Regions from separate parts of the Streptomyces rapamycinicus NRRL 5491 genome, predicted to be linked through region 2. Evidence: riboswitches for the same ligand, from Rfam matches in the RefSeq annotation. Region 2 holds a riboswitch; each other region holds the start of a gene.
The links. A riboswitch is a leader RNA that binds a small molecule or an ion and turns the genes downstream of it on or off. The one in region 2 is predicted to bind cyclic di-AMP.

Region 1 (6,975 bases), 3.3 Mb from region 2:
GGACTCGTCCAGGGTGGTGAGGCAGATCAGCTCCTCGTCGTCCTCCAGCGAGAGGAACTCGGCGATGGGCGCCCCGCCCGACAGATTCGGGGGTGCGGCCGACTCCGGGAGGATCGGGAGGTCGATCACCGAGAGCCGCAGCAGCCGCCCGGTGGAGGTCACCGCCCCCACGGAGCCGCGGGCCGTGGCCGGGACCGCGGAGACGATCACATCGTGCTTGGCGCGCTTGGCCTTCCCCTCGACCGGGAACGGCTCGCCGTTGGCGGTACGGGCCAGCAGCCCGGTGGAGGACAGCAGCACCCGGCAGGGGTCGTCCGCGACCTCCAGCGGCACCGCGGTCACCGGCGCGTTCGACGACTCCAGCAGCACCGTGCGGCGCGGGGTGCCGAACTTCTTGGCCACCGCGGCCAGTTCGGCGGAGACCAGCTTGCGCAGCTCGGCGTCGGAGTCGAGGATCCGGGTCAGCTCCTCGATCTCGGCGTTGAGCCGGTCGCGCTCCGACTCCAGCTCCAGCCGGTCGAACTTGGTCAGCCGGCGCAGCGGGGTGTCCAGGATGTACTGCGTCTGGACGTCGGAGAGGCCGAAGCGCTCGATGAGGGAGCGCTTGGCCTCCGCCGCGTTCTCGCTCTGCCGGATGAGGCGGATGACCTCGTCGATGTCGAGCAGGGCCACCAGCAGACCCTCGACCAGGTGCAGCCGGTTCCGCCGCTTGGTACGCCGGAACTCGCTGCGCCGCCGGACCACGTCGAAGCGGTGGTCGAGGTAGACCTCCAGCAGCTCCTTCAGGCCCAGCGTGAGCGGCTGGCCGTCAACCAGCGCCACGTTGTTGATGCCGAAGGACTCCTCCATCGGTGTGAGCTTGTAGAGCTGCTCCAGCACGGCCTCGGGGTTGAAGCCGTTCTTGATCTCGATGACCAGCCGCAGCCCGTGCTCACGGTCGGTGAGGTCCTTGACGTCCGCGATGCCCTGGAGCTTCTTCGCGCCGACCAGGTCCTTGATCTTGGAGATGACCTTTTCGGGCCCCACCGCGAAGGGCAGCTCGGTGACGACGAGGCCCTTACGACGGGCCGTCACGTCCTCCACGGCCACCGTGGCGCGGATCTTGAAGGTGCCGCGGCCCGTCTCGTACGCGTCCCGGACGCCGCTCATGCCCACGATCCGGCCACCGGTGGGCAGGTCGGGCCCCGGCACATGCCGCATCAGCGTGTCGAGGTCCGCGCCCGGGTGCCTGATCAGATGGCGGGCGGCGGCGATGACCTCGCCCAGGTTGTGCGGCGGCATATTGGTGGCCATGCCGACCGCGATCCCGGACGTGCCGTTGACCAGCAGGTTCGGATAGGCGGCGGGGAGGGTGACCGGCTCCTGCTCACTGCCGTCGTAGTTCGGGGAGAAGTCGACCGTGTCCTCTTCGATCGACTCGGTCATCAGCGAGGTCGCCGACGCCATCCGGCACTCGGTGTACCGCATCGCGGCCGGCGGGTCGTCGTTGCCCAGCGAGCCGAAGTTCCCGTGGCCGTCGACCATCGGCAGGCGCATGGAGAACGGCTGCGCCATGCGCACCAGCGCGTCGTAGATCGACGCGTCGCCGTGCGGGTGGAGCTTTCCCATCACCTCGCCGACGACGCGGGCGCACTTCACATAGGAGCGCTCGGGGCGCAGGCCCATGTCGTTCATCTGGTAGAGGATGCGGCGGTGCACGGGCTTGAGCCCGTCTCGGGCGTCGGGCAGCGCGCGCGAGTAGATGACCGAGTAGGCGTACTCGAGGTAGGAGCCCTGCATCTCGTCGACGACGTCGATGTCGAGGATGCGCTCCTCGAAGTCGTCCGGCGGCGGGGTCTTCGTGCGGCGGCGGGCCATCGCGCTTGGGGCTCCTTCAACTGCCGATGCGGGATCTGACGCGGACCATTGTGGCCCGGTCCACCGACAAGTGTGGAACGGCCCGGGGCGCTCGCGCTCGGAGCGGGCCCCGGAACGCCGCCCGGCACCACCGCGCGAAGCCCCCTCGAAGGGGTCCGGATCCGGCGCCGGAAGGGTCGCCGAAACGGTTCGGGACAGCTCGGCGGCACGGGAGTGGACCGGAACTTCGCCAGATGTCCGTCCCCTTGCATACAGTGACAGAAGCGCTGCGCAAGCGGCTGGCACGCGCTCCATCACGCGATCGAAGGGACGTACATGCCCATGGGTCACACGGCCACGCAGCAGGCCGGCTCCGGCGGCTTGAAAGCGACTGAGCACCGCCTGGCCAATGGCCTGCGCGTGGTGCTCTCCGAGGACCATCTGACCCCGGTCGCCGCGGTCTGTCTGTGGTACGACGTCGGCTCGCGCCATGAGGTCAAGGGGCGCACCGGCCTGGCGCACCTCTTCGAGCACCTGATGTTCCAGGGCTCGGCGCAGGTCACCGGCAACGGCCACTTCGAGCTGGTGCAGGGGGCCGGCGGCTCGCTCAACGGCACGACCAGCTTCGAGCGCACCAACTACTTCGAGACCATGCCCGCCCACCAGGTCGAGCTCGCCCTGTGGCTGGAGGCCGACCGGATGGGGTCCCTCCTGACCGCGCTGGACGAGGAGAGCCTGGAGAACCAGCGCGACGTCGTCAAGAACGAGCGCCGCCAGCGGTACGACAACGTCCCGTACGGCACCGCCTTCGAGAAGCTCGTCGCCATGGCGTACCCCGAGGGCCACCCGTACCACCACACCCCGATCGGCTCCATGGCCGACCTGGACGCGGCCTCCCTGGAGGACGCGCGGGAGTTCTTCCGCACCTACTACGCCCCCAACAACGCCGTGCTGTCGATCGTCGGCGACATCGACCCCGAGCAGACGCTCGCCTGGATCGAGAAGTACTTCGGCTCCATCCCCTCCCACGAGGGCAAGCGGCCGCCCCGCGACGGCACGCTCCCGGAGGTGATCGGCGGCCAGCTGCGCGAGGTCGTGGAGGAGGAGGTCCCGGCCCGCGCCCTGATGGCCGCGTACCGGCTGCCGCACGACGGCACCCGTGAGTCCGACGCCGCCGACCTGGCGCTGACCGTCCTCGGCGGCGGTGAGTCCTCCCGGCTCCACAACCGGCTGGTGCGCCGCGACCGCACCGCCGTGGCCGCCGGGTTCGGCCTGCTGCGGCTGTCGGGCGCCCCCTCGCTGGGCTGGCTGGACGTGAAGACCTCCGGCGGGGTCGAGGTGCCCGCCATCGAGGCCGCCGTCGACGAGGAGCTGGCCCGCTTCGCCGAGGAGGGGCCGACCCCGCAGGAGATGGAGCGCGCCCAGGCGCAGATCGAGCGCGAGTGGCTGGACCGGCTGGCCACGGTCGGCGGCCGGGCCGACGAGCTCTGCCGTTACGCGGTGCTGTTCGACGACCCGCAGCTGGCGCTGACCGCCGTGGAGCGGGTGCTCGACATCAGCCCCGAGGAGGTGCGGGCCGTGGCCGCGGCGCGGCTGCGCCCCGACAACCGCGCCGTGCTGGTCTACGAGCCCGTCCAGGGCGCCGAGGACGCAGCCGACACCGCCGAAGCCGCCGAGACCGACGCAGAAGGGGAGGCGGCCCAGTGAGCGACGCCGTCACCGCGACCATGACCTTCCACCCGCAGCCCAAGGGCGGCGCCCCCAGGCCGTGGGCGTTCCCGGCCCCCGAGCGCGGTGAGCTGCCCAACGGCCTCGCCGTGCTGCGCTGCCACCGCCCCGGTCAGCAGGTCGTCGCCGTCGAGATCAACCTGGAGGCGCCGCTGGACGCCGAGCCGGCCGGGCTCGAAGGCGTCGCCACGATCATGGCGCGCGCCCTCTCGGAGGGCACCGACAAGCATGACGCCGAGGAGTTCGCCGCCGAGCTCGAGCGCTGCGGCGCCACGCTGGACGCCCACGCCGACCACGCCGGCGTCCGCGTCTCCCTGGAGGTCCCGGTCTCCCGGCTGACCAAGGCGCTCGGTCTGCTGGCCGACGCGCTGCGCGCCCCCGCCTTCCCGGACGGCGAGGTCGAGCGGCTGGTGCGCAACCGGCTGGACGAGATCCCCCATGAGCTGGCCAACCCGGCCCGCCGCGCCTCCATGGCCCTCTCCGCGGAGCTCTTCCCGGCCGAGTCGCGGATGTCCCGGCCGCGCCAGGGCACCCAGGAGACCATCGAGGGTATCGACGCCGCGGCCGTGCGGGCCTTCTACGAGGCGCATCTCCGCCCCTCCACCGCCACGGCCGTCATCGTGGGCGACCTCGGCGGTGTCGACCTTGACCGGGCACTCGCCGACACCCTCGGCGCCTGGACGGGCGGGGCGGGCGCGCCGCGCACGGCCCCCCCGATCGTCGCGGACGACACCGGCCGTGTCGTGATCGTCGACCGGCCGGGCGCGGTGCAGACCCAGCTGCTCATCGGGCGCGTGGGCGCCGACCGCCACGACCGGGTCTGGCCCGCGCAGGTGCTCGGCACGTACTGCATGGGCGGCACCCTCACCTCCCGCCTGGACCGCGTGCTGCGCGAGGAGAAGGGCTACACCTACGGGGTGCGCGCCTTCGGCCAGGTGCTGCGCTCCGGGCCCCCGTCGCCCGCGGGCGGCTCCACGGGCGCCTCGATGCTGGCGATCAGCGGTTCGGTGGCCACCGAGGTCACCGGCCCCGCGCTGGACGACCTCTGGAAGGTGCTGCGCACGCTGAAGGAGGAGGGGCTGACCGACGACGAGCGCGATGTCGCGGTGCAGAACCTGGTGGGCGTCGCCCCGCTGAAGTACGAGACGGCGGCGTCCGTCGCGAACACCCTCGCCGACCAGGTCGAGCAGCATCTTCCGGACGACTTCCAGGCGCAGTTGTACGCCCGTCTGGCGGAGACCGGCACGGTGGAGGCCACCGCCGCGGTGGTGAGCGCCTTCCCGGCGGACCGGCTGGTCACGGTGCTGGTCGGGGACGCCTCGGCGATCGAGGAGCCGGTCCGGGCGCTGGGCATCGGCGAAGTGCGCGTCATCTCCAACTGAGCCGACGGCCGACGAGAGTTGGCCGGATCCGTGCGCGGAACCGCCGGTCCGGCCGGCTCGCTGACGGCCCGGCAGGCGGTCCGGCGGACGTCCGGTCCATGAGCCGACAGCGGAAGGACCCCGGCCCCGAAAGGGCGCCGGGGCCCTTCCGACATGCCCGATTTATGGGATTGACTGCTTGTTTGGTTTGTGGGGAGAGCAACAAAAAACCGGAACCGTTTGTGATCGAAAGCGGGCCCGTTTAGCGTCAGTCCGGCTGTTCGCCAGCGACCCGCCGCACCCGCGGCACCGGACAGTCATCGCCGAGTCCCCGTACGGCGCAAGCCAGGGGAGCCGGGGACCCAACACGTCCCCAGGGGTGAATCGGGCGCCTTCCCCGGCCGGGGGAGGGGTCCGTAGGAGACCTTCCTGCTCCGAACCCGTCAGCTAACCCGGTAGGCGAGAAGGAAGGAAAGGAGTGCGCCTCAGTATGGCGTCCACCCGCACTGCCACCGGTAAGCACCGCCGCACCAACAAGGTCAACATCCGCACGAGTGCGAACGTCGTGGGCATCACGACCGTCGCCTCGGGTGTGGTCGCCGGGATCACCGGACAGGCGTTCGCGGCCGACGGGGGCCCCAATCCCCAGCAGACCGGTCTGACCCAGGCGATCGTGATCGGCGACGGGATCGCGGACCACATCGAGGCCCAGGCGCAGTCCCAGGAGACCGCCGCCGAGCAGGCCGCCGCCAAGGCCAAGGCAGAGGCGATCGCCCGCCAGGAGGCCGCCAGAAAGGCGGAGGCCGCGGCGAAGAAGGCCAAGGCCGAGCGCGAGGCCAAGGAGCGCGCGGCGCGCGAGGCCGAGCGCAAGCGCATCAACACCTTCGTGTCGCCGATCAGCGGCTCCTACGTCTCCACCGGCTACCAGGCGTCCAGCGGTCTGTGGTCCTCCGGCAGCCACACCGGCATCGACTTCCACGCCTCCACCGGCACCACGGTGCACTCCGTGGGCATGGGCGAGATCGTGGAGGCGGGCTGGGGCGGCTCCTACGGCAACAACGTCGTCATCAAGATGAACGACGGCACGTACACCCAGTACGGCCACCTGTCGTCCATCAGCGTCTCGGTCGGCCAGAAGGTCACCCCCGGCCAGCAGATCGGCCTGTCGGGCGCCACCGGCAACGTCACCGGACCGCATCTGCACTTCGAAGCCCGCACCAGCCCGGACTACGGCTCGGACATGGACCCCCTGTCGTACCTGCGCACGCACGGCGTCAACGTCTGACCCGTCGCGCGTCCGACGCGAACGCCGCGCGCGGTCTCACGATCCCGAGATCCCGAGACCCCGTGAGACTTCCGAGAAGGCCCCGTCCGCAGGACGGGGCCTTCGGCGTGCCGCCGCCCGGCTGACCAAAAAACAGCCATGAAATGCTTCCCGCCATCGGAAATGGCGGCCATGTGGAATAGAGTCGGTCAACGCGCATTCCATGGCCGCGTTTCGCGGGCGTTAAGGCGGAGGTTCGACAATGCGGGACCGTAAGTGAGCGGGGATACGAACGCGGTCCAGGGCGGTCGCCGGATTTCGGCACACGCGGTCTGCGCGGCGATTCGCGACGACATCGTCTCCGGCGCGTATCAGCCCGGCAGTCGCCTCACCGAGGAACTGCTCGCGCGGCGCTACGGCGTCTCCCGGGTGCCGGTCCGCGAGGCCCTGCGCACCCTGGAGTCCGAGGGCTTCGTGACGACCCGGCGGCACGCGGGGGCCTGTGTCGCCCAGCCCTCAGAGCGCGAGGCCGCCGACCTGCTGGACATCCGCGCGCTGCTGGAGCCGCTGGGCGCCGCGCGGGCCGCACAGCGCCGCACCGAGGCCCATCTGAAGGTGCTGCGCGGACTGGTCCGGCTCGGCCGGGAGCGCGCCCAGGGCGGTCAGCTCGGCGAACTGCGGCCGCTGGGAGACTGGTTCCACGAGACGCTCGCCCAGGCGTCCGGCAGCCCGAGCCTGGCCGCGCTGCTCGTCCAGCTGCGCCGTAAGACCGCGTGGGTGTACGCC
Region 2 (6,975 bases):
CGGGCGTGCCGAAGAGATACAGGACAAGTCTGTCGCTGAGCGTGAGCCGGCCGAAGTCCATGGCCACGGTGGTCGTGGTCTTGCCCCGGGTGCCCATGAGGTCGTCGACATGGGCTCCGGCCTGAGTCATCCGCTCCTCGGTGCGCAGCGGAGGAATCTCGGACATGGTGCCGATGAACGTCGTCTTTCCGACCGCGAAATGCCCCACGACCAGGATCTTGGCCGCGATCTGCACCGCTTCGTTCAGATAGACGTCATCATCCGAAACGGGCCTGGAGCCCATCCAGCACCTCCTGAAGGAGCGAAACGTCGACAAGCTGCGCGGGAGGCGCGGGTGCGCGGGTGACGAGGTATCCGTCCGAGGAGAGATCGGACAGCAGGACCTTCACGATGCCGATCGGAAGTCCCATGTGTCCGGCAATCTCCGCGACCGAGAGATAACCACCCGAGCACAGCTCCAGGAGCCCGCGCTTCTCCGGGTCGAGATGGCTGGGGGGTCTCTCTTCGGAGGCGGTGACCAGCGTGATCAGGTTGAACTGGTCGTTCTCCGGAAGCCCTCGACCGTTGGTGATGACGTACGGTCGCACTAATTGAGCGGATTCGGGCTCCTGCTCGCCTGGCGCCGTCATGCCTGAATTCCGGTGTTTTCGCGAGGTGGTGTGCTCAGCGCCTTGCCGAGCTGCCCGACAAGCTGCTGCATCCGGAAGGTGATGTCGGCCATGTCGACATCCGGCGCCGAGGAGACCGCCAGATACGCGCCCTCACCCGCGGAGATGAGGAAGACCCAGCCACCGTCGAACTCGACCAGGGTCTGGCGCCACGTCATATGGGAGCCACCGCAGAAGCCGGCCATGGTGCGGCTCAGCGACTGGATGCCGCTCATCGCCGCCGCGACGGTGTCGGCCTCGTCCTTTTTGACCTCTTGAGAACGGGCCATCAGCAGACCGTCGGCGGAGACCAGGATCGCATGACGAGCCCCTGGTACTTCCAGGGCGCTCTCAAGCATCCATGACAGGTCGTTGTTCACTGAGGATCATGCCCTTCCCTGTTCGGGGTTCCTGCTGAGCGTCCGGACTGAGTGCCGCGCTGGAACGCGCCCATGATCGAAGCGGATTCCTCGCTCGTCCGGGCCGGGGCACTGGCGGAGTCTGCTCTGGGAACGATGGAAATCGAGCCCTTACGGCGACGTTTGGGCAGGCCCCCGGCGGTGGAACCGCCCACGGTGGAACCGGTCATGGTGGAACCGTCCGGCTGCGGCTGCGGCTGCTCGACCGCGGCGGGAGCGTGGGTCGTCGGCTGCTCTTCCGGCTCGGGCATATTGGTCAGAAGGTCCTCGGGGAGAAGCACGACCGCGCGAACACCACCGTACGGAGAGGCCGAATCGACGGACACCGTGAAGCCATAGCGCGCGGCGAGCACACCGATCACCGCAAAACCGAACTGCGGCGGATTGCCCAGTCCCGTTACACCGGTGGCGTGCGTGGCCGAGAGCAGCTTGTCCGCCCGGTTCTTCTCCTCCTCGTTCATACCGACGCCGGCGTCGTCGATGATGACGCAGACGCCCTTGGGGACGGTGCGAATGGTGATGTCGATGGGCGAGTCGGGCGCGGAGTAACTCGTCGCGTTGTCCAAAAGCTCGGCCAGCGCCAGCGCGACCGGTTCCACGGCCCGGCTGACCAGGGCGAAATTGCTCTGCGAGCGGATTTCCACCCGGGTGTAGTGACGGATGCGGCCCTTGGCGCTGCGCACCACGTCGTAGACCGAGGCGACGGCGCGCTGCCGGCCCAGCCAGCCGTCACAGAGCACCGCGATGGACTGCGCACGCCGACCGAACTGCGAGTTCATGTGGTCGATCTCCAGGAGGTCCTGGAGAAGCTGGTGCTCGCCGTACTTGTCCTGCGTCTTGGAGAGGGCCAGCTGCTGCTCGTTGGCGAGGCCCTGAAGGGTACGCATGGCGGACTTCAGCGCGCTCTTGGTGGCCTCTTCGGCGCGGTTGTGGGCTTCCTGCACCGCCTCGGCGTAATTGTTCTCGAGGTCGGCCGCGCGTTTCTCTAGGTCCGCCTTCTCCTGGCGCAGATTCGCTCGCGCCTTTCGCCCGCGGATAATGGCGGTTGCGGCGAGAGGCGTGCCAGCGATCAGGGCCCAGAGCGCTGGATCCTGTAGATATTGCGTCATTGAGACTCTCTTTAAACGACTAGACCGCCAGGGACTTTAGGGAGGTGTGGTGCGTTATGCGTCTGGAATGGTCGGGGCGGCGGTAAGTCAGCGCCCGTACGGCGCCCGCGGGTTCCGGGGACATCGCACTCGTCTTGCCGACGGCAGCGCACAGGAGTCGGTGCGCCGGAACGGCTCCGTATGCCCGACTGGCGGCATAATGCTCCTCAGAGTGGGGATCCTCTCGGCGTGATGTGCCGGATCGCCGTGTGTCTTACGCGCCCTTGGCTCGCCTGGCAAGCGCGGTGATCGTATCACCGGTATCACTGGGCCCCGTGCATGTGCCCCAGTCCCATTCGTTCACCTGACGACGTTTCAGCCACACCGCCAGTTCACCGCGTTGACCGACGTCAGGGCATGTTCCGGGGGTTCGTAACGGGGCGGCGCGGGCATCCGCCGAACGGCGGCCTCAGCCATCAGATATCCGGGCATTCGGCCCCGGCTGTGTGTGGGTGGTGAAGGGTGTGTGGAGATGAATTGGGAATTCCGCTAGACATTCATCCCGGTCATGACTCTCTTATTCTCTTTGTTCTGCTTATTCCCTTATTTCTCTTGTCTGCCGTTACTTCCGGCAGACCGGGAGAGAGCGGCCCGCGCCGGTATCGTCGGGGGGTGTCGGAACAGCCCCGTGACAGCTCCGCTCCCACCCTCTTCACCTGGGAGTTCGCCAGCGATCCCTACCCCGCGTACGCCTGGCTACGCGATCACGCCCCGGTGCACCGGACCACGCTGCCCAGCGGTGTGGACGCCTGGCTGGTGACCCGTTACGCCGATGCCAGGAGGGCGCTGGCCGATCCCCGGCTCTCGAAGAACCCCCAGCGGCACAGTGCGGCGGCCCACGCCAAGGGCAAGGTGGGCATCCCGGGCGAACGGCGCGCCGAGCTGATGACACATCTGCTCAATATCGACCCTCCCGACCACACCCGGCTGCGGCGGCTGGTGTCGAAGGCGTTCACCCCGCGCCGGGTGGCCGCGTTCGCCCCCCGGGTGCGGACCCTCACCGACCAGCTCATCGACGCCTTCGAAGAGAGGGGAGAGGCGGATCTCATCCATGAGTTCGCCTTCCCCCTCCCTATTTACGCCATCTGCGATCTGCTCGGGGTGCCGCGCGAGGACCAGGACGACTTCCGGGACTGGGCCGGCGCGATGATCCGGCACGGCGGCGGCCCGCGCGGCGGAGTGGCCCGCGCCGTGAAGAGGATCCGGGCGTATCTGGGCGAGCTGATCCACCGCAAGCGCCTGGAGCTCGCGGAGTGGAGGGAAGAAGAGGACGGGGAGGATCTGATCTCGGGGCTGATCCGGGCCGGCGACCACGGCGAGCACCTCACCGAGAACGAGGCCGCGGCCATGGCCTTCATCCTTCTCTTCGCCGGCTTCGAGACGACCGTCAACCTGATCGGAAACGGCGTCTACGCACTGCTGCGCCATCCGGAGCAGCGCGCCCTCATGCAGCGGGCCCTGGAAGAAGGGGACGAGCGGCTGCTCGCCGCCGGGGTCGAGGAACTGCTCCGCTACGACGGACCCGTGGAGATCGCCACCTGGCGGTTCGCCACCGAGCCGCTCACCCTCGCCGGGCAGCACATCGCCGAGGGGGAGCCGGTGCTGGTGGTGCTCGCCGCGGCCGACCGGGACCCCGAACGGTTCGCGGAGCCGGACGTCCTCGATCTCACCCGCCGGGACAACCAGCACCTCGGCTACGGCCATGGCATCCATTACTGTCTGGGTGCTCCGCTGGCCCGGCTGGAGGCCCAGACCGCGATCGCCACCCTGCTGCGGCGGCTGCCCGGGCTGCGGCTCGCGGAGGATCCGGAGGATCTGCGGTGGCGCGGCGGGCTCATCATGCGCGGGCTGCGCACGCTCCCGGTGACCTGGGATTCCGCGGACGGCTGAGACCCGCGAAACGGGTGGCCGGGACTCCCAAGGCCCCTGCGGGCGGACATACGTGACGAATGATCAGCCGTGTGACCGTGGCGTGACCTCGGATACATCGCCTTGTGATGATCGAGTGCCCTCGCTATGTTCACCGGCAAACCTTGTCGCCATAGGGCCATAGCGCCATAGGAGAGGTCAATCGCATGCGTTCCGGTAATGGTCGACACCGTCGCCCCCGTCAGGCTCCGGCCATCATCGTCGCGGCGGGGGTCACGGGAGCGGGCCTCGCCATGCCCCTCTTCGGGGCGACCGGCGCACAGGCCGCCCAGACCGCCACGTGGGATCACGTCGCCGAGTGCGAGAGCGGCGGTATGTGGAGCGCCAACGAGGGCAACGGCTTCTACGGCGGGCTCCAGCTGACCCTCGACATGTGGAAGAAGTACGGCGGCGCGGAGTACGCCCCGCGCCCCGACCTCGCCAGCCGCTCCCAGCAGATATCCGTCGCCGAGGCGATCCTCGGCGACCGCGGCCCCGACGCCTGGCCGAGCTGTGCGCTGGGCGCCGGGCTCACCGACGGCGGCGGCGCCCCCGATGTGGACCCCGGCAGCACGGCCACCCCGGACCCGGGGACGGGCCGCGGCGGGGACGACCAGGGGGACCGGGGGCGGGACGGCTCCTCCTCGGACGCGGACCGTTCGGGGACGTCCGACGGCGCCGGCAAGCCGGACGCGCCGGACGCGTCCGGGTCGGCCGAGGAGCCGGACGCGCCCCACACCTCCAAGTCCCCCGACGGCCTTGACGGCTCCGCCTCGGACGACCCGGCAGCGGACGACCCGGACTCGGACAGCCCCTCCCGTTCGGACGGTCCCTCGGTGCCGGACGGCTCCGAGAGCCCCTCGGCGGACCCCTCCGGCCGCCACCGCGGCTCCCCGGACGCCGGGGAGGAGGCCGACGACGGCGACGCGGGGAGCGCACGGCCCTCCGGGCGCCATGCCTCGCGCGGCGCTTCGGACCGCGACGAGGACTCCACGGACGACGATTACACTGTTCGCCCCGGTGACAACCTGTCAGGGATCGCCGAGCACCAGAATGTGTCCCGCGGTTGGGAAGGGCTCTACGAGACCAACGAGGACCTCATCGGGATCGACCCCGATCTGATCATTCCTGGTCAGCGACTTGACCTCACCATCAGGGAGCAGTGATTCGGGGGGAATTGCCCGCTCTGGACCCGGTGAGACATACATCTCGTCACATTTTCCGGGGCGCACCTCGTGTCCGATCTCTCCTCACCCGGCCCCACCTGCGTCGATGTGGGCCGGGTGAGATCAATTACAGCCCCAATCACTGCCCTTGGGGTGTTTGAACGTTCTTGGAAGGTGTGTTTAACGTCTTTCCGCTCGCCACCGCGGGCACCGTCGATCGTCACGCCGAATCCTGCCGGCGGTCGGGGGGAAACCGACGCGTCAGCGCCGAAGGCAGGAGCGGGGGACCCAAGGTAGGTGCCGAGTGGCCTGTGGATACGGGCTCGTCGGCTAGGGGTGAAGCCGGGAGCGACCATCGCGACCGGCCGGGCAACTCACGTCCGAACCCGACAGCTCACCTCGTAGGCGTCGGTGAGGAAACGAACCAAAATGCTCAAGTCCAACGGGAAGCACCGCCGCCCCTCCAAGGCCACCCGTATCGCCGCGCTCACCGGTCTCGCCGGTGCCGCCGTGGCGGCACCGCTCATCGGGGCGACCTCCGCCTCCGCGGCCACCACCTCCCAGTGGGACCAGGTCGCGCAGTGCGAGTCCGGTGGCAACTGGTCGATCAACACCGGCAACGGCTACTTCGGCGGCCTGCAGTTCTCGAGCTCCACCTGGGCCGCCTACGGCGGCACGGCCTACGCCTCCACCGCGGACAAGGCCAGCAAGGCCCAGCAGATCCAGATCGCCGAGAAGGTCCTGGGCAGCCAGGGCAAGGGCGCCTGGCCGGTCTGCGGCAAGGGTCTGACCTCCGGCGGCAGCCCGTCCGCCCCGTCCGCGCCCTCCGGCTCGCAGGACCAATCCTCGGCGACCACCAAGTCGGCCCCGGCCCAGCCGGCGCAGCCCAAGGCCCAGCCGAAGGCGCAGCCGCGCACCGCGCCCGAGCGCGCCGCCCGGCAGCAGACCCGTGGCCCGATCAAGAAGGGTGACGGCGAGTACAAGGTCAAGTCCGGCGACACCCTCGGCAAGATCGCCAAGGTCCACGACGTCAAGGGCGGCTGGAAGAAGCTCTTCGAGCTGAACAAGGACATCGTGGAGCAGGCCGACCTGATCTTCCCGGGCCAGCAGCTGCACCTCCGCTGAGCCACGGCCACGGTCACGGCCACCGTGAGAACGAGCCCCGGCCGGGGTGTGCCGCCCCTATGGCACGCCCCGCCGGGGCTTTCCCAATGCACATGAAATCCGGATTTTTAATCCAGAATCTCGCTTTTTGTGTCGCGCCCCTGTCTCGTGGGGCGGGCGAACGCGGGGCGCAGCCCTCCCGGCCCGTTAGGCTCGTGCTGCTACCGCAGACCCATACGAAGGAGAACCTCGTGCCGTCCATCGACGTCGTCGTAGCTCGCGAGATCCTCGACTCGCGAGGCAACCCCACGGTCGAGGTCGAGGTTGGCCTCGACGACGGCAGCACCGGCCGTGCCGCCGTGCCGTCCGGCGCCTCCACCGGCGCCTTCGAGGCCCTCGAACTCCGTGACGGCGACAAGAACCGCTACAACGGCAAGGGCGTGGAGAAGGCCGTCCTCGCCGTGATCGAGCAGATCGGTCCCGAGCTGGTGGGCTATGACGCCACCGAGCAGCGGCTGATCGACCAGGCGATGTTCGACCTGGACGCCACCCCGGACAAGTCCTCGCTCGGTGCCAACGCGAT
Region 3 (6,975 bases), 180 kb from region 2:
TGCACTCGCGAGCTGTCTTAGTAAAGAGCGAGGCAGTCGAGAGGAGTGGCCAATGGGGGTAGTGGGGGCAGTCAGAAGTCATAGGCGGCGCGTGGGCGTCGCGCTGGGGCTGGCGGGGATGGCGGTGCCGCTCGCGGTGGCCGTCGCCGGTCCGGCGCAGGCTCAGACACGGCCGCTGGGCCGGTCGGCCGGCACGGTGACACCGGTGAGCATGGCCGCGTCGTCGTGCACGACCACCGCGGGGCCGTACCAGAAGCAGGCCGAGCGGTTCCTGGGCCGTCCCGTGGACGGGCGGCAGTCGCGGGCGGACTGTCTCGCGATCCAGAAGTTCCAGATCGATCACGGCATCAGCCCGACGATCGGCTACGCGGGCCCGATCACCTCGGGCGTGATGAGCCTCATCAGCGCCCAGAAGGCCGCCGGGCACAATCCGAACGCGGCGAGGAAGTGCCCCACCAACAAGGGCCGTATCGCCTGCGTGGACCTCACCCGCCAGCTGAGCTGGGTCCAGGACGGCTCCCGGCTGGTCTACGGACCGGTGCCGGTGCGGTCCGGGCGGAACGGCTTCGAGACCCGCACCGGGCTGAAGAGGGTCTACTGGCGGAACATCGACCACTGGTCGACGCTCTACAAGGTCGCCATGCCCTACAGCCAGTTCTTCGACGGCGGCCAGGCGTTTCACTCGATCGCCGGCAGCGTATGGTCCCCGCCCGGCTCCCACGGCTGCGTCAACATGCGTAAGGGCGACGCCAAGAAGTACTGGAGCCTGCTGAAGAACGGCGACGACGTGTACGTCTACGGGCGCAAGCCCGGCACCTGAGCCACTGACGGCGCGTGAGCCGCTTACGGCGCCGTGGGCCATGGACGGCGCCGCGACGCGCTGACGGCGCCGCTGAGCCGAAGACGATGCCGCCGCCCGGGGCCCGGCCCCGGGCGGCGGCATCGTCAGGCTCAGGGCCCTACGAGGGCCGCACGCTCCCGTAGATGGGCATCTCCGTGATCGGCGCCTTCTTCACCACGTCGCCCGGCTTCGGCGCGTGGATCATCATCCCGTCGCCGATGTAGAGGCCGACATGGCTGATGTCGTCGTAGAAGAAGACGAGATCGCCCGGCTGGAGTTGGGACGTCGAGACGCGCGTACCGGCCTTCACCTGGTCCCAGGTGGTGCGCGGCAGCGAGATCCCGGCGGACTTCCAGGCCGCCTGCGTCAGCCCCGAGCAGTCGAAGGAGCTCGGGCCGGTGGCGCCCCAGACGTACGGCTTGCCGAGCTGCGCCTTGGCGAAGGCGATGGCCTGGGCCGCCTTGGAGCTGTTGGCCGGGACGGAGGGCGTTGAGGGCGCCGTCGAACCGGAGTCACCCGCGTTCTGCTCCTGCTGCTTCTTGCGCGCGGCCGCCTCCTGCCGCTGTTTCTCGGCCAGCTCGGCGGCCTTACGGCGGGCCTCTTCCGCCTTCTTCTTCTCGATCGCCGCCAGCCGCGCCTTCTCCTTGGCGGTCAGATTCGCCAGCAGCCGCCGGGCCTCGGTCAGCTTGTCCTGGACGGTCTTCTTCTGGACCTTCAGCTGCTTCTGGGACGCGGTCAGCGAGGCGAGGCTCTCGCCGGCCTTACCGCGCTCCTTGGCGGCCTTCACCCGCTGCTTCTGGAAGTCGTCGACGGCCTGCTTCTGCCGGCCGGTCATCCGGTCCATCAGATGCGACTGGTCGAAGACGTCCTGCGGATCGTTGGAGAACAGCAGGGTCGCGGCGGAGCGGGCCATTCCGCCCTCGCGGTACTGGGCGGTGGCGTAGGCGCCGAGCATGCGCCGGGCCTCGTTGAGCTTCTCGGTGCGCCGGGCGACGGAGTCCAGCAGCTTGTCGACCTTGGCCCGCTGCTGGTCGGTGCGCTCCTTGGCGGCGTTGTAGCGCTGGGTGGCGGTCTCCGCCTGGTGGTAGAGGGTGTCGACCTTCTCCTTCACCTTCTCGATCGACTGGGCGGCCGGCTTGGGATCGGTGGGCGCGGCGTTGGCCGACTGGGAGAGCAGGGTGACGGATGCGAGGGCGGCCGTGGTGAACCCGACGGCCGTACGGCGGCTGTGACCCGTGAGCGAGGCGGGTATTCGGCTCCGCGGCTTGCGGTGCGACGCCAAGGGTGGCGACTCCTTCCGTGGACCGCCTACCGGGTTAGCTGTCGGGTTCGGGCGGTACGGAAGGTTGCCCTACGGCCGTGTCCGGACGGCACTGTCCGTGCCGTACCGTTTCGGGCCGATTCACCCCGGTCTTGCGTTGTTGGGTCCCCGGCTCCGGGCGCCTCACGGCGTACCGGACTCGGCGGAGGCCGCCCGTGCCGACGTGGTTCGCCGACGGATCTTCCGGGCCGCCTGACGCAGGACGGTAGCCAACACGTGGGGCTCCTGTGAAGACTGGTGGCCGTTTTGCCCGAAACCGTTTCGTGATGTTCGGACGTCGGCTGTCAGTGGGGCGGCCTAGACTCGGGGAGCGATGAGCAGCCTCTTTGACGACAGCTTCCTGGCGGACCTCGGGCCTTCTCCGGACGAGGAGCGGCCACCGCCGCCCGAGGATTCGGCGCACCCTGGCCACGGTGGCGCCGAGGACGTGCCGCATCACCTCTTCAGCGGCGATTTCGAAGCGCCCGTGCCGCGGGAGGCCCACTACCGGGACGGCGCGGCCCGGCCCGCCGTGGACCCGTCCGCCCTGCTCGAGGGGTTGAACGAGCAGCAGAGGGCCGCCGTGGAGCACACCGGCTCGCCGCTGCTGATCGTCGCGGGCGCCGGCTCCGGCAAGACCCGGGTGCTCACCCACCGCATCGCCTATCTGCTCGGCGCCCGCTCCACCCACCCCGGCCAGATCCTCGCCATCACCTTCACCAACAAGGCGGCGGGCGAGATGAAGGAGCGCGTCGAGGAGCTCGTCGGCCCGCGGGCCAACGCCATGTGGGTGTCCACCTTCCACAGCGCCTGCGTCCGCATCCTGCGCCGGGAGTCGAAGAAGCTGGGCTTCACCTCGTCGTTCTCGATCTACGACGCGGCCGACTCCAAGCGGCTGATGTCGCTGGTCTGCCGGGACCTGGATCTCGACCCCAAGCGGTTCCCGTCGAAGTCCTTCAGCGCCAAGATCTCCAACCTCAAGAACGAGCTGATCGACGAGGAGACCTTCGCCGGGCAGGCTACGGAAGGTTTTGAGAAGACGCTGGCCGAGGCGTATGTGATGTACCAGGCGCGGCTGCGCGAGGCCAACGCGCTGGATTTCGACGACATCATCATGACCACGGTCAATCTGCTCCAGGCGTTCCCGGACGTCGCCGAGCACTACCGCCGCCGCTTCCGGCACGTCCTGGTGGACGAGTACCAGGACACCAACCACGCGCAGTACACACTCGTGCGCGAGCTGGTGGGCACCGACACCGAGGAGACCACTGCCGCCGAGCTGTGCGTGGTGGGCGACGCCGACCAGTCGATCTACGCCTTCCGGGGCGCCACGATCCGTAACATCCTCCAGTTCGAGGAGGACTACCCCACCGCGCGGACGATCCTCCTCGAGCAGAACTACCGCTCGACCCAGACCATCCTGAGCGCGGCCAACGCGGTCATCGAGCGCAATGAGAACCGCCGCCCCAAGAACCTGTGGACGGACGCCGGCGCCGGGGCCGAGATCATCGGCTATGTGGCCGACACCGAGCACGACGAGGCCCAGTTCGTCGCCGACGAGATCGACCGGCTGACGGACGCGGGCGACGCCAAGGCCGGGGACGTGGCGGTCTTCTACCGCACCAACGCCCAGTCCCGTGTCTTCGAAGAGGTCTTCATCCGCGTCGGGCTGCCGTACAAGGTCGTCGGCGGCGTGCGCTTCTACGAGCGCAAGGAGGTCCGGGACGTCCTCGCGTATCTGCGGGTGCTGGCCAACCCCGAGGACTCCGTCCCGCTCCGCCGGATCCTGAACGTGCCCAAGCGCGGCATCGGGGAGCGCGCGGAGGCCATGATCGACGCGCTGTCGCTGCGCGAGAAGATCACCTTCCCGCAGGCGCTGCGCCGGGTCGACGAGGCGTACGGCATGGCGGCCCGCTCGGCCAACGCCGTCAAGCGGTTCAACACGCTCATGGAGGAGCTGCACACCATCGTGGAGTCCGGGTCGGGCCCGGCCACCGTCCTGGAGGCGGTGCTGGAGCGCACCGGCTATCTGGCCGAGCTCCAGGCGTCCACCGATCCGCAGGACGAGACCCGGATCGAGAACCTTCAGGAGCTCGCCGCCGTGGCCCTCGAGTTCGAGCAGGACCGAGGCGAGGAGAACCCCGGCACCCTCGCGGACTTCCTGGAGCAGGTCGCGCTCGTCGCCGACTCCGACCAGATCCCCGACGAGGACACCGAGGGGTCCGGCGTGATCACGCTGATGACCCTGCACACGGCGAAGGGCCTGGAGTTCCCGGTCGTCTTCCTCAGCGGCATGGAGGACGGCGTGTTCCCGCACATGCGGGCGCTCGGCCAGACCAAGGAGCTGGAGGAGGAGCGGCGGCTGGCCTATGTCGGGATCACCCGGGCCCGCGAGCGGCTCTATCTGACCCGCTCGACGATGCGCAGCGCCTGGGGACAGCCCGCGTACAACCCGCCGTCCCGCTTCCTGGAGGAGATCCCGGACCAGTATGTGCGCTGGCGGCGCACCGGGCCCGCCACCCCGTCCGCGTCCATGGGCGGCATCGCCTCGACCCCGTCGTCGGGGCTGTCGTCCGGTCTGTCGACGTCGCGTTCGCGCACCGGAGGCAGCGGGTTCGCCACCCGGCGGGCCAAGGAGCGCCCGGTGGTCGCCCTGGCCATCGGTGACCGGGTCACCCATGACTCGTTCGGGCTCGGCACGGTGGTGGCGGTCAAGGGCAGCGGGGACAACGCGGAGGCGACGATCGACTTCGGCGACGAGAAGCCGAAGCGGCTGCTGCTGCGGTACGCACCGGTGGAGAAGCTGTAGGTGGAGAGGTTGTAGCTGTGGAGAGGCCGTAGCGGGGCCCGGCCGGGGCTGGGCGCCGAGGCTGTAGCGCGCCGGTGGGCGCGCTACAGCGGTGCTGTCGGCGGCCCTGGCCGGATCAGGTCGGGTCGAGGCCCTTGCCGCGCAGCCAGGGCAGCGGGTCGATGGCCGCGCCACCGCCGGGGTGGACCTCGAAGTGCAGATGCGGGCCGGTGGAGTTACCGGAGTTCCCGGAGTACGCGATGGTCTCCCCGGCCTTGACGGTCCCGGAGCGGATCTTGGCGCTGCTGAGGTGGCAGTACCAGGTCTCCGTGCCGTCCGGGCTGGTCAGAACGACCATATTGCCGTAGGCGTCGTTCCACTGCGTCCTTACGGTGCCATCGGTGGCGGCCATCACGGGCGTCCCGTAGCTCACCGGGAAGTCGATGCCGGTGTGCACCGACATCCAGTTGATACCGGCCTGGCCGAACTGGGCGCTCAGGCCGTGCTGGGCGACGGGCAGCGCGAACTTCGGGCGCAGCGCTTCCTTGCGCGCCGCCTCGGCCGCCTTGCGCTTCTTCTCGGCGGCCTGGCGCGCCTGGAGGTCGATCCGCTCCTGGGTGCGGCTGGCGCGGTCGCGGAAGTCGTCGGCGCCCTCCCGGACCCCGGCGAGCTGGGAGTCCAGCTTGCTGTTGGCGACGGAGGGCTTCACGGGGGCCGCCGCGGTGTCGGGGGCGGCCTGAGTGGTGGACTCGTCCTTCTTGTCGCTCCCCACGCCGCTGACCGAGGCGGCGGCCACGGCGGTGACGCCCAGGGCGCAGACGGAGGGGACGGCGACGGTGAGCAGTGCGGAGCGCTTGGGACGGGGCGAGGGGGTACGGCGGCGGCCGCGGTTCGCCTCCCGGCGAGGGGAGGGGGCGGATTCCCGCATGACCGCCGCCTCGGGTTCAGGTTCGGCTTCGGGGCCGGGGCCGGAGTCGTACGGCTGGTCGGGCTCGTTGACCGGCTCGAAGACGGCGGTGTGCTCGAACGCGCCGGGCTGCTCGGGGATGACGGCCTGCTCGAACGCGGCGGTCTGGTCGTAGGCGTTGGGCTCGTGCTCGGGCTGGTCGAGCCCTGCTTGATCGAAGCCGGAGTGGTGGTCGAACCCCTGCTGGTCGAGCCCCTGCTGGTCGAACCCCGGATGGTTCAGCCCCGAGTGGTCGTACTGCGCCTCGTCCACGGTCCCGTAGACGGAGGTGTCCCAGACCTGGGTCTGACCGGTGTCCACGCCCGAGGCGTACGCCTCGGCCTCGTACCCCGCCCCGTGCTCCCACTGATCCGGTACCTCGGTGTGGCCGGTGGCGCCCGTGTCCCAGGCGCCGATGTCCCACTGGGCGCCGGTCTCGGCGTCCTGCTGGGCGGGGATGCCGGTGGGCAGGTGATAGCCGGAGGCGGCCCACATCGCGGTGGTGTCGTAGGAGCCGGAGTCGTAATGGGCCGTGTCGTAGTGGCCGGTGTCATGGTGGCCGGTGTCATGGCCCAGGTCGTAGTGGCCGGTGGCGTACGACCCCGTCTGGTGGTGCTGGTCGGCCGTGGCCCACTGCGAGGCGTCGTACTGACCGCTGTGGGCGCCCTGCCCGCCGTCGTACGCGCCCGGAAGCGCGCCGAAGAGCGGATCGCTGTCGCCGTAGAGCGGGTCGCCGTCACCGTAGGCGGTGGCCAGGTGGGCGAAGTTGCCGGTGGAGTACCCGTCGTACCCGACGTAGCCGTGCGCTGTGTCCTGCCGCTGACTGTAGGCCTCGCCGTACGGATACGAGGCGTCGGGAGCGGGGACGGTCGGAGAGGCCCCCGACGGGTGACGGTCGTTCACCACCACTTCTCTTTCGCCTCGGCTGCAGGAGAATTAGCGGCGACTGTACCCGGCAGTACGCGGCAGCGACAATCTTCCGTGAGATTTGAGCATCTCGGCAAAGGGCATTTGGCCGTCTTTCGGCTGACTGTACGTGCTTCCTTGGCCGGATGTTCGATTGACGTTCGGCAATTCCGAGGCTTCTGAACCATCGGGAA

Region 1: another riboswitch for cyclic di-AMP. It lies ahead of LIV37_RS14945 (M23 family metallopeptidase); the one in region 2 lies ahead of LIV37_RS29500 (LysM peptidoglycan-binding domain-containing protein).
Region 3: another riboswitch for cyclic di-AMP. It lies ahead of LIV37_RS28720 (C40 family peptidase); the one in region 2 lies ahead of LIV37_RS29500 (LysM peptidoglycan-binding domain-containing protein).

Annotation. Positions count from the first base shown of each region.
Region 1 covers NZ_CP085193.1:3,704,855-3,711,829, reverse strand. The annotation lists gene LIV37_RS14960 (DNA gyrase/topoisomerase IV subunit A) at 1-1,857, opposite strand, end outside; gene LIV37_RS14955 (M16 family metallopeptidase) at 2,173-3,543, shown strand; gene LIV37_RS14950 (M16 family metallopeptidase) at 3,564-4,946, shown strand; cyclic di-AMP (ydaO/yuaA leader) riboswitch at 5,237-5,401, shown strand; gene LIV37_RS14945 (M23 family metallopeptidase) at 5,416-6,210, shown strand; gene LIV37_RS14940 (GntR family transcriptional regulator) at 6,466-6,975, shown strand, end outside.
Region 2 covers NZ_CP085193.1:7,008,473-7,015,447, forward strand. The annotation lists gene LIV37_RS29470 (GTP-binding protein) at 1-283, opposite strand, end outside; gene LIV37_RS29475 (DUF742 domain-containing protein) at 258-629, opposite strand; gene LIV37_RS29480 (roadblock/LC7 domain-containing protein) at 626-1,027, opposite strand; gene LIV37_RS29485 (sensor histidine kinase) at 1,024-2,175, opposite strand; gene LIV37_RS29490 (cytochrome P450 family protein) at 2,827-4,104, shown strand; gene LIV37_RS29495 (LysM peptidoglycan-binding domain-containing protein) at 4,290-5,288, shown strand; cyclic di-AMP (ydaO/yuaA leader) riboswitch at 5,544-5,711, shown strand; gene LIV37_RS29500 (LysM peptidoglycan-binding domain-containing protein) at 5,718-6,413, shown strand; gene eno (phosphopyruvate hydratase) at 6,644-6,975, shown strand, end outside.
Region 3 covers NZ_CP085193.1:6,832,065-6,839,039, forward strand. The annotation lists gene LIV37_RS28715 (L,D-transpeptidase) at 53-820, shown strand; gene LIV37_RS28720 (C40 family peptidase) at 960-2,123, opposite strand; cyclic di-AMP (ydaO/yuaA leader) riboswitch at 2,132-2,317, opposite strand; gene pcrA (DNA helicase PcrA) at 2,476-4,950, shown strand; gene LIV37_RS28730 (M23 family metallopeptidase) at 5,066-6,778, opposite strand.